DNA from 3 places in the Arthrobacter oryzae genome. Region 3 is predicted to be linked to each of the others. Evidence: predicted binding sites of a transcription regulator. Region 3 holds the regulator's gene; each other region holds the start of a gene.
The links. Region 3 encodes LexA, which represses DNA repair genes until DNA is damaged. Its sites were predicted from a motif close to TCGAACANNTGTTCGA; they were not measured.
Positions count from the first base shown of each region.

Region 1: the regulator LexA is predicted to act here: its motif matches at 1,791-1,806, upstream of ruvA (Holliday junction branch migration protein RuvA).
Region 2: the regulator LexA is predicted to act here: its motif matches at 2,175-2,190, upstream of Q8Z05_RS19725 (DUF6504 family protein).

Region 1 is NZ_CP132204.1:4,278,401-4,281,672, reverse strand. It holds gene pdxT (pyridoxal 5'-phosphate synthase glutaminase subunit PdxT) at 1-381, shown strand, start outside; gene Q8Z05_RS19650 (YebC/PmpR family DNA-binding transcriptional regulator) at 385-1,140, shown strand; gene ruvC (crossover junction endodeoxyribonuclease RuvC) at 1,175-1,753, shown strand; gene ruvA (Holliday junction branch migration protein RuvA) at 1,892-2,536, shown strand; gene ruvB (Holliday junction branch migration DNA helicase RuvB) at 2,529-3,272, shown strand, end outside.
Region 2 is NZ_CP132204.1:4,297,089-4,300,360, forward strand. It holds gene Q8Z05_RS19720 (DNA polymerase III subunit alpha) at 1-1,736, opposite strand, end outside; gene Q8Z05_RS19725 (DUF6504 family protein) at 1,733-2,080, opposite strand; partial or broken gene Q8Z05_RS19730 (recombinase family protein) at 2,532-2,744, opposite strand; gene Q8Z05_RS19735 (hypothetical protein) at 2,735-3,136, opposite strand.
Region 3 is NZ_CP132204.1:3,303,838-3,307,109, forward strand. It holds gene Q8Z05_RS15100 (ATP-dependent DNA helicase) at 1-943, shown strand, start outside; gene lexA (transcriptional repressor LexA) at 996-1,745, opposite strand; gene Q8Z05_RS15110 (LysM peptidoglycan-binding domain-containing protein) at 2,072-2,527, shown strand; gene Q8Z05_RS15115 (histidinol-phosphate transaminase) at 2,627-3,272, shown strand, end outside.

The DNA of each region.
Region 1 (3,272 bases), 970 kb from region 3:
GAAGGAAACCCGCAGCAGACGTTCGGCGGACTGGACATCACTGTCCGCCGTAACGCGTTCGGCCGCCAGCGCGAGTCTTTCGAGACAGATCTTGAATTCAAGGGACTGGGTTTCAGCGACACCGGTTCGGGGGTGGCCCCGGTGCACGCGGTGTTTATCCGCGGTCCCTGGGTGGAGCGTGCAGGCCCCGGCGTGGAGGTCTTGGCCCAGGTGGAGCCCGCGGATCCGGAGCACGCCTCGCATGCGGCGGCGCTACAGGGGACGGCTAGAATTGTTGCAGTGCGTTCAGGCCACCTGCTGGCCACCTCCTTCCACCCGGAAGTGACGGGGGAGAAGCGCGTGCATGAACTGTTTATTCGAATGATCAGAGGAGAAGCGTAAAGCATGTCAGGCCACTCCAAATGGGCGACGACCAAGCACAAGAAGGCCATCCTTGATAGCCGCCGGGCAAAGTCGTTCGCCAAGCTGATCAAGAACATCGAAGTCGCGGCCCGCATGGGCGGCCCTGACCTCGCCGGCAACCCCGGTTTGGAACTTGCCGTCACCAAGGCAAAGAAGACCTCCGTTCCCGCGGACAACATCGACCGCGCCATCAAGCGCGGCGCCGGCCTCACCGGCGAAGTGGTGGACTACACGGAGATCATGTACGAATGCCGCGGCCCGCAGGGTTCGGCCCTGCTGATCGAGTGCCTCACGGACAACAAGAACCGCGCCGCCTCCGAGGTCCGGCTCGCCATTTCCCGCAACGGCGGCACCATCGCCGATCCCGGCTCGGTCAGCTACCTCTTTTCCCGCAAAGGCGTTGTCACGCTGCCCAAGAACGGACTCAGCGAGGACGACGTCCTGATGGCCGTGCTCGATGCCGGTGCAGAGGAAGTCAAGGACAACGGAGACAACTGGGAAATCCACTCGGATCCCAAGGACCTGCAGGCGATCCGCGACGCCCTCAAGGACGCCGGGATCGACTATGACACCGATGAAGCTGAGTTCGTCCCGTCCATGGAGGTCCCGCTGGACCTCGATGCCGCCAAGAAGTTCATGAAGCTGGTGGACGCCCTGGAAGAGCTCGACGACGTCCAGAACGTCTACAGCAACGCCGACCTCAGCGACGAAGTGCAGGCCGCACTGGAAGCCGAGTGATCACACAGCCCTGCTGTGAAACTGAGGCCCGGCCTTGACCCTCCGAGTATTGGGAGTCGACCCGGGCCTCACCCGTTGCGGCATCGGCGTCGTGGACGTCGAGAAGAACAGGCGCGCCACCATGGTGGCCGTCGGCGTGGTGGGCACGTCGCCCGATGAAAGCCTGGACCAGCGGCTACTCCTGATCGCCACGTCGATCGATGACTGGCTGGACCGCTACGAACCCCACGTGCTCGCCGTGGAGCGGGTGTTTTCCCAGCTGAACGTCAGCACGGTGATGGGGGTTGCCCAGGCGTCCGGCGTGGTGATTGCCGCCGCCGCCCGGCGCGGCATCCCCGTTGCCCTGCACACGCCGTCGGAAGTCAAGGCGGCCGTGACCGGCAGCGGAACATCCAACAAGGATGCCGTGACGAAACTCGTCACCAAGATCCTCCGCCTGGATGCCCCGCCCCGCCCCGCCGACGCCGCCGATGCGCTGGCGCTGGCCATCACCCACGCGTGGCGGGCGGGCAGCGGAGCGGCCATCTCTACCACGGGACCGGGCAGTTCGGCGTTGACCCCGGCGCAGCGGGCATGGGCCGAGGCGGAAGCCAAGGCGCGCCGGGCACGCTGAATGTCCGGCTGTGCAGCCGGGGAACTTGCTAGGGTATTCGTAGATATGTTCGGATGGCGGGTTTTGTTCCGGCCGTTATTAGTGGAACCCCGTATTTTCATGTAAACCCAGTTTTTTGTGTAACCCAGGAGCCCGGCCTTGATCAGTTTTCTCCGCGGAACCGTAGCGCACGTCGGGTTGTCCTCCGCCGTGATCGACCTCAACGGTGCCGGCATGAGCGTAAACGCCACACCCCAGACCCTCAGCGGGCTGCGCACCGGCGAGGAAGGCAAGCTCTTCACGTCCCTCATTGTGCGCGAGGATTCCCTGACGCTGTTTGGATTCGCCAGCGACGACGAACGTGAAGTCTTCGATGTCCTGCTCAGTGTGAGCGGCGTGGGGCCGCGGCTGGCCCTGGCTGTGCTGGCCGTCCACGACCCCGAAGCGATCCGCGTTGCGGCGCATACCGGCGACGGCAAGGCCTTCACGAAGGTTCCCGGCATCGGGCCCAAGGTCGCTGGAAGGATTGTCCTGGAGCTTGCCGGGAAACTGGTGCCGCACGGGACCGGCGCGGCGGCAGCGCCCGCAGCAGCAGCCGCCGCGCCGTGGAAGCCGCAGGTGGTGGCAGCCATGACGAGCCTCGGCTGGTCCGAAAAGGACGCCGCCGCCAGCATCGACAAAGCGCTCTCGGATTCCCCGGAACTCGAAGCGGGCGGCCAGGTGGCCGAGATCCTGCGGGCCACTCTGCGGTGGCTTGGCCAGGACGGCGCCCGCGCCGGCAACAGGGTAGGCACCCGTGGCTGAGCCGTCCCTGGTCGGCGGGGGAGAGGAACCGGAGGAACGGGTCATCGAGGCGGCCCTCCGGCCCAGGAACCTGCATGACTTCGTGGGCCAGCACCGTGTCCGCAAACAGCTGTCGCTGGTGCTGGAAGCATCGCGGATGCGCGGACGCAGCGCCGACCATGTCCTGCTCTCCGGCCCGCCCGGACTCGGCAAGACCACGTTGTCCATGATCATCGCGGCCGAGATGAATGCTCCACTGCGGATCAGCAGCGGTCCGGCCATCCAGCACGCCGGCGACCTGGCAGCCATCCTTTCCTCGCTGTCCGAGGGTGAAGTCCTTTTCCTTGACGAAATCCACCGCATGTCCCGGCCGGCAGAGGAAATGCTGTACATGGCTATGGAAGATTTCCGGGTGGACATCGTGGTGGGCAAGGGGGCGGGAGCCACGGCAATTCCACTCGAGCTGCCGCCCTTTACGCTCGTGGGCGCCACCACCCGCGCCGGGCTTTTGCCCGGCCCGCTGCGGGACAGGTTCGGCTTCACGGGGCACCTGGAATTCTACTCAGTCGAGGAACTGGAGCTGGTCCTGAGGCGGTCGGCCGGTCTGTTGGACCTGAAGGTCAACTCGGCGGGGTTCAGCGAAATCGCGGGCCGGTCCCGGGGCACGCCCCGAATCGCGAACCGCCTCCTTCGCCGCGTCCGCGACTGGGCACTGGTCCACGGCATCGAACAAATCGACGCGCGGGCGGCGTCCGCC
Region 2 (3,272 bases), 990 kb from region 3:
TCGAACTGGCTCATTGGAAGGCCCAGTCCGCTGGGCTGGACAGGTGTCCGGTCCAGCAACGTGGCATCACCAAGAATCACTCCGCAGGGGTGCATTGAAATATGCCTCGGCAGGCGGTCGAGCCTCTCGGTCAGGTCAACGAGCAGGTCGAGCTGCTGGTTTTCCGCGGAATCGCGCTGCTCAACCCGTCCGGCGAACTCCTTCAACTCGGGTTTTTCCACCAGGGCTTCACGGAAATTCCGTGCAGAAAAGCGCCACAGCTGTTTGGCGATTTCGCCGATATCGCCGTCGTCCATGCCCAGTGCAAGACCGGCATCACGGACGGCACCGCGAGCGCGGTAGCCGTTCTGCATGCTCATGAGGGTGACGCGTTCCGCCCCGAAGCGGTCAAAGATCCGACGGTAGACATTGTGCCGCTCTGCGCTTTCGACGTCGATGTCGATGTCAGGAAGGGTCGCCCTGTCGCGGGAAAGGAACCGCTCGAAGATGAGGTCGTGCTGCAGGGGGTTCACCTGGCTGATATCGATCAGGTAGTTCACCAGGCTGGAGGCACCGGAGCCCCTGGCCGCAGCCCTGACCCCCATGTCCAGGATCATCCGGGAAACCTCTGCGACAGTGAGGAAGTAGGAAGCGAAGCCAAGGTTGGCGATGATCCGCAGTTCATGGTCCAGCCGTGCCCGCATTTCCGCCTCGGCCCGGCCCGAAATGCCAGGGAACCGCCGGCTGATGCCAGCCTCGCAGCGCCGCGTCAACTCCGCCAGCGGCTCTCCCTCGATCCCGATGACCGATGCTTCAGGAACAACCGGCTGCTTCCATCCCAAGTCCGTGACGGGGTCCATCCGGCAACGGTCCGCGAGCGCCTCCGTCTGGCCCAACAGCGTGGTGAGGTCGGTGGTGCCGTAGCCCGCGGCATGAATGATCTCTTTGGCAAGCTCGAGCATTTGGGCGGATGACTTCAGCCACCCCCGGCCGTTGGGCTGAAGCAGCGGTTCGGCGGTCAGTTCGGGCAGCGATTTCAGGGTACGGGCTGAGTCCAGCACATCTGCCGTAGCTGCGCCGTCCTCCGCGCAATAGCGGACTGCGTTCGTCAGTACGGCAGGAACGCCGTGCTCAGCGGCGAGCTTGAGCATACGCACCGCATGCGCTGTGCTCAGCGGCTCACCGGGGGCACTGAGGTGTGACACCACTTCGGCTGCCACAGTTCCCTTCGGCATGCTGTCCAGCCATTGCTTGAAGAGTGTGCGGGGGCGGAGGTACCTGCGTCCGCCCATTGCCCTGCCGACGTCGGAATCAGGTCCCACCAGCACCGTCAGCACCGGCTCGAGTGTTTCCGGATGCAGCGCCCTGGAGGCAATTTCGGCGCGGGTCACAGCGACGGGCACCGCTCCCCCGGCTTTGCCGGACGTGCGGGCATGGGCATCTGAGATCAACCGGCAAAGGGCGCGGTAGCCGGCACCGTTGTTGTGTCCGTGGGCGAGTACGACGACGCGGCCCGCGAGCTGGGTGCGGAGGTCGCCGTCGTCGTCAAAGACCGCCAGGTCAACCCCGACGACGGGATCCAGGCCCGCTGCCATACAGGCCTTAAGGTGCTTGACGGTGCCGTACAGCCCGTCCCTGTCGGTGCAGGCCAGTGCCGTGGCGCCGTCCGCCGCGGCAGCCTGGGCGAGGTCGTCCGGCCAGGAGACACCATAGTGGGCGCTGAAGGCAGTGGATACGTGGAGATGGGTGAAGCTCATGCTGACTGCGGCCTCAGCGCATCGTGGATTCGCAGCAGCCTCCAGCGCCCGCTGCCGATGTTCCTTGTCAGGTCCAGGGTGAGGGTCTCATCCTGTTGCGATACCTCCTTGGCATCTGCGGGCTTGGCATCTGCGGGCCGGACCTGGACGCGCCAGATCTCATGGTCAACCAGTCCCGGGCCGGTTCCGAGCGGTGCCCGGGTTTCCTCAACCCACCACTGCCGGCGCTCGTACCAGTGCACTGGCTCGGCGCAGACCGTGTAGTGCCGCCCTGACCACGTGAGTTCGGACGGCTGGCCCGCGGGCGTGCAGACGACGTCGACACCCTCGCTAAACAAGCCCATCGGCGCCTCCCGGAACTGCACTCCCCTTCCCGCAACGGGCGATCGCACCGCCGGCAGGGAGAAACCTGAAATGATTCGTTGTGAAATCATTCCTTCGAACATATCTTCGAATAACTCAAGTCTACGCCGGAGGCCGGACAAAACCTACACTCACGTTTCCGGCCACAGCGGCGAGGGCCCCTCGTCCGATGGCCCGCCATCCCATCGGCCCGGCTCACCGCGGCGGAGCGCGAGGCTTTCGATCGCACCCACGATTTCGGGCGGGAGATAATGGCTTCCGCGGTCCGAGCGTGGCTGGCGGCCCAAGGCCGCGACCGAGCCACCGGCGGAATCCTGCTGTCCACCGTCGCAGCGTGCGGAGGGGATTCCGCCCTGCCGGAGATCCTGGCGAGGGGAACACCGTCGTCGAGGTGCTGCCGGAGCGCACGGTCTTCGGCCGACAGTCGATGCTTCATGACTGGCGATCTTCGGCCGCCTGCCGGTGGCGGTAGAGCGTCGCGCGGCTCCAGCCAATTTGACGGGCAGCAACCTCCGCGATGCGTCCCTTCGCGCGTGCGCCCTGGGCGATCGCGAGCCTGTCGGCGATGACCAGCGGATCAGACAAGGACCTGCCGAAGCGGGTGCCGCCCTGGCGCGCCGCGGCGATGCCCGCGTTCACGCATTCACGCGTTCGAGGAGCAAGCCTTGGCCATTGTGTGGGTCTTTTGACGCCCCGTACAGACTCTTCACCCCGCTGGCGGCGCCGTTGATGAGCCGGCCGCCGGGGCCGATGACTGCGGTTGAGAGGAGTGCTTCTGCGACGGCGTCGCCGCAGGAGCCTGTACCGACGTTGCAGGTGCTGTGGGCCTGGATGGCTTTGGTGCCGGCGTGGACTGCTCCTGCGGCGATGGAAATACCGCCGAAGACGGCTGCCACCGGGGCGCCGACACCCGTGGCAGCTGCCACAATGGCGAGCACCCCGGCGACGTCGGAGACGATGCCACTGACGTTCTGGATCCCGCCGAGGGCTTCGTCCCAGGAGAACAAGCCGGTGATGTCGATGTAGCGGAGCCACATGGCACTGCCGACACCCTGCCGCCTCGGGGATCCCCGGCCTAGAGGAACGCAGCAAGAGCAGACCGGCTCGAACATAACTTCGAATCCGCGCAGCCCGCGAAGGACCGGACAAAACCCGAATCAGGGGTGGACGGAC
Region 3 (3,272 bases):
GCGCCTGATTGCCGCCCGGGAAAACCGGGAGGTGGTCTGGTTTTCGCGGAACAGCACCTTCGACCCGCACCAGGGCTACTCGCAGCCGGATGACGCCGCGCCGGCCCTGATCAACATTGCCCCGCTGAGCGTGGCCGGGAAGCTCCGCGACGGGCTCTTTGCCGGCCACACCGTTGTCCTTACGTCTGCCACCCTGGCGATTGGATCGGCCTTCGAACCGGCTGCGGGAGGGCTGGGGCTGGTGGGACCGGGCGCACCCAGCTGGACAGGCGTGGATGTCGGTTCCCCGTTCGACTACCCCAAACAGGGGATTCTGTACGTGGCCAGCCATCTGCCGAAGCCGGGACGCGGGACATCGCCCGAAGCGCTGGACGAGTTGGAGAAACTCATCCGGGCCTCGAACGGCGGTGCGCTGTGCCTCTTCTCGTCGCGGCGGGCAGCGGAGGAAGCGGCCGAGGCGATGAGGCCACGCCTGGATGTCAGCATCCTGTGCCAGGGGGAATCAACCATGACGGCGCTGGTGCGGCAGTTTGCGGACGAACCGGACACCTGTCTTTTCGGCACCATGTCGCTCTGGCAGGGAGTGGACGTTCCCGGCGGTTCGTGCCGGCTGGTGGTCATCGACCGTATCCCCTTCCCGCGGCCGGACGATCCGCTTATGACCGCACGTTCCCGGGCTGTGGCGCAGGCGGGGGGCAACGGTTTTATGTCGGTGTCGGCCACGCACGCCGCTATCCGGCTCGCCCAGGGCGCCGGCCGGCTCATCCGCTCCACGGGCGACAAAGGGGTTGTGGCTGTCCTTGACTCCAGGTTGTCCACTGAACGCTACGGGGGCTTCCTGCGGGCCGCCCTGCCGCCGTTCTGGCCCACCACTGATCCCGCGATCGCTGTTGCTGCACTGTCAAGGCTGGCAAAGGCTCCGGCGGAGGTTGCCGGCGCCTGACGAGGCCGCCGCCGCCCGCCGGTTCCGGCGGGGCGGCGGCTATAGCAGGCGGCTACAGCGAGCGGAGAACCGAAACGACCTTGCCCATGATGTTGGCGTGATCGCCGAGGATGGGCTCGTACTGCGTGTTCTGGGGCAACAGCCAGGTGTGGCCATCGCGCTGGCGGAAGGTCTTCACCGTCGCCTCGTCGTCGAGCAGGGCGGCAACGATGTCGCCGTTGACGGCGTCACTCTGCCGGCGGACCACAACCCAGTCGCCGTCGCAGATTGCCGCGTCGATCATGGAGTCGCCGGTCACCTTCAGCATAAAAAGCTCGCCATGGCCGACCAGCTGCCTTGGCAGCGGCATCACGTCCTCAACCATCTGGTCGGCCAGGATCGGCCCGCCCGCCGCAATCCGCCCCACCAGGGGGACCATGGCCGTGTCCGTTGCCGTGGCCAGTTCGGAAACAGCCAATCCGCCAACGGTGCGCAGCCGTGCAGGCTTCTCCACGCCGGAGATTTTGGCGGTGCCCTCGTCCAGGGTCAGCGGCATCAGGACTTCCATCGCGCGCGGGCGTTTCGGGTCACGCCGGAGGTAGCCCAGTTTTTCGAGCTGGGAGAGTTGGTGGGTGACGCTGGACAGGCTGGCCAGGCCAACGGTGTCACCAATTTCGCGCATCGACGGCGGATAGCCGTTGTCGTTGACGGACCGCTGGATCGTTTCCAGAATCTTCTTCTGCCGTACCGTGAGGCCCTTCGGCTTCGCTGGTGGCTGCTGGCTCCGCTGGGTAGCCCTGCCGCCGGTGGCTTGTGCTGCCATGTTCGCCAACGCCTTTCCGTTCCGCCCGGCATCCGTGGCTGCAGCTGCCGGGAACTTCCGGCCTGAAATGTCAGACCCTGCTGATCAACTGCAGAAGTGGTTGTTCTGTAGCTCAAACGTAGGCCAGCCTCATAGCTTTTTCAAACATTTGTTCTAGTGAGTCTCGACAATGTTCGTTGATAAGTGCTAGAACAGAACCAGCAAAGTTCGAATATGTGTTCTAGTCTGAAGTCCTGTTCGGTTTTATGTTCGATAGCCGGAAGCGGGCGGACGGCGGTTTGGGGAACACGGCGGGCGGCACAGTCAGGTCCAGGAGGGCTCAGTTCATGTCAGCAACAAGCGCTATTCAGGGTTCGAATAATGAAGGTTCACCCATCCGGGGAGCCCAAGCCGCAGGAATGCAGGCCTTCAACTGGGAGGAGCGTCCCGCAGCGAAAGCTGTTAAGACGGCCAAGGCCAGGGCCGTGCAGCCGCCGCTCCGACTGACGCGCAGGGGGCGCATCGTTCTTGTGGGCGTGCCGCTGATCCTGGTGTCCATAGTGCTGATCTCGCTGGCCGGGCTCCTGAATTCGCCGGCGAAAGCCGCGGATTCAGCGTCCGAGCTGTCGTTGACCCCCACCGTGTCCGTGACGGTCCAGCCGGGGCAGTCCCTCTGGGAGATCGCCGGGACCGTGTCCCCGGAACGGGACACCCGCGACGTCGTCGCCGATATCGTCCAGCTCAACAACCTGGACGGCGGCAGGGTCATGCCGGGCCAGCAGATTTTTGTTCCCTCAAACTAAGCCTCGGGCATGCCGCCTGGAGCCTCCGGCCATCGGGCCCCGGCGGCTCAGCGGCGTCACAGTTTCAATGGCCCGGCCACCCTCACTTAAACTGTTGAAGTGACTGACCAGCTAGAGCGACTGAACAGACTTCCCCTCCGGACCAACCTGCGGGGCCTCACTCCGTACGGTGCACCGCAGCTGGACGTTCCCATCCTGCTCAACGTCAACGAGAACACCCATGGCGTTCCGGCTGATGTCCTGGTGGCCATCTCGGAGGCCGTGACGGCTGCCGCCGCTGGATTGAACCGCTACCCGGACCGTGAGTTCACCGAACTCCGGGAGCGCCTGGCGGAGTACCTGGGCCACGGCCTGGGGGCCGAGAACATCTGGGCCGCCAACGGGTCCAACGAAGTGCTGCAACAGATCCTGCAGGCATTCGGCGGCCCGGGGCGTACAGCCCTCGGATTTCCGCCCACGTACTCCATGTACCCGCTGCTGGCCAGCGGGACCGATACCGGATACATCGCCGGCCAGCGTGCGGATGACTATGGCCTCAGTGCCGAATCGGCGGCGCGGCAGGTCCGGGAACTTCAACCAAACGTTGTCTTCCTGTGCTCACCCAACAACCCCACCGGCACCGGCCTGGGGCTCGACGTCGTGGAAGCCGTGTACGAAGCGGGCGAAGCGAGCCAGACTGTGGTGATCGTCGACGAGGCGTACCACGAATTTGCGCACGACGGCACGCCCAGCGCCCTGACTCTGC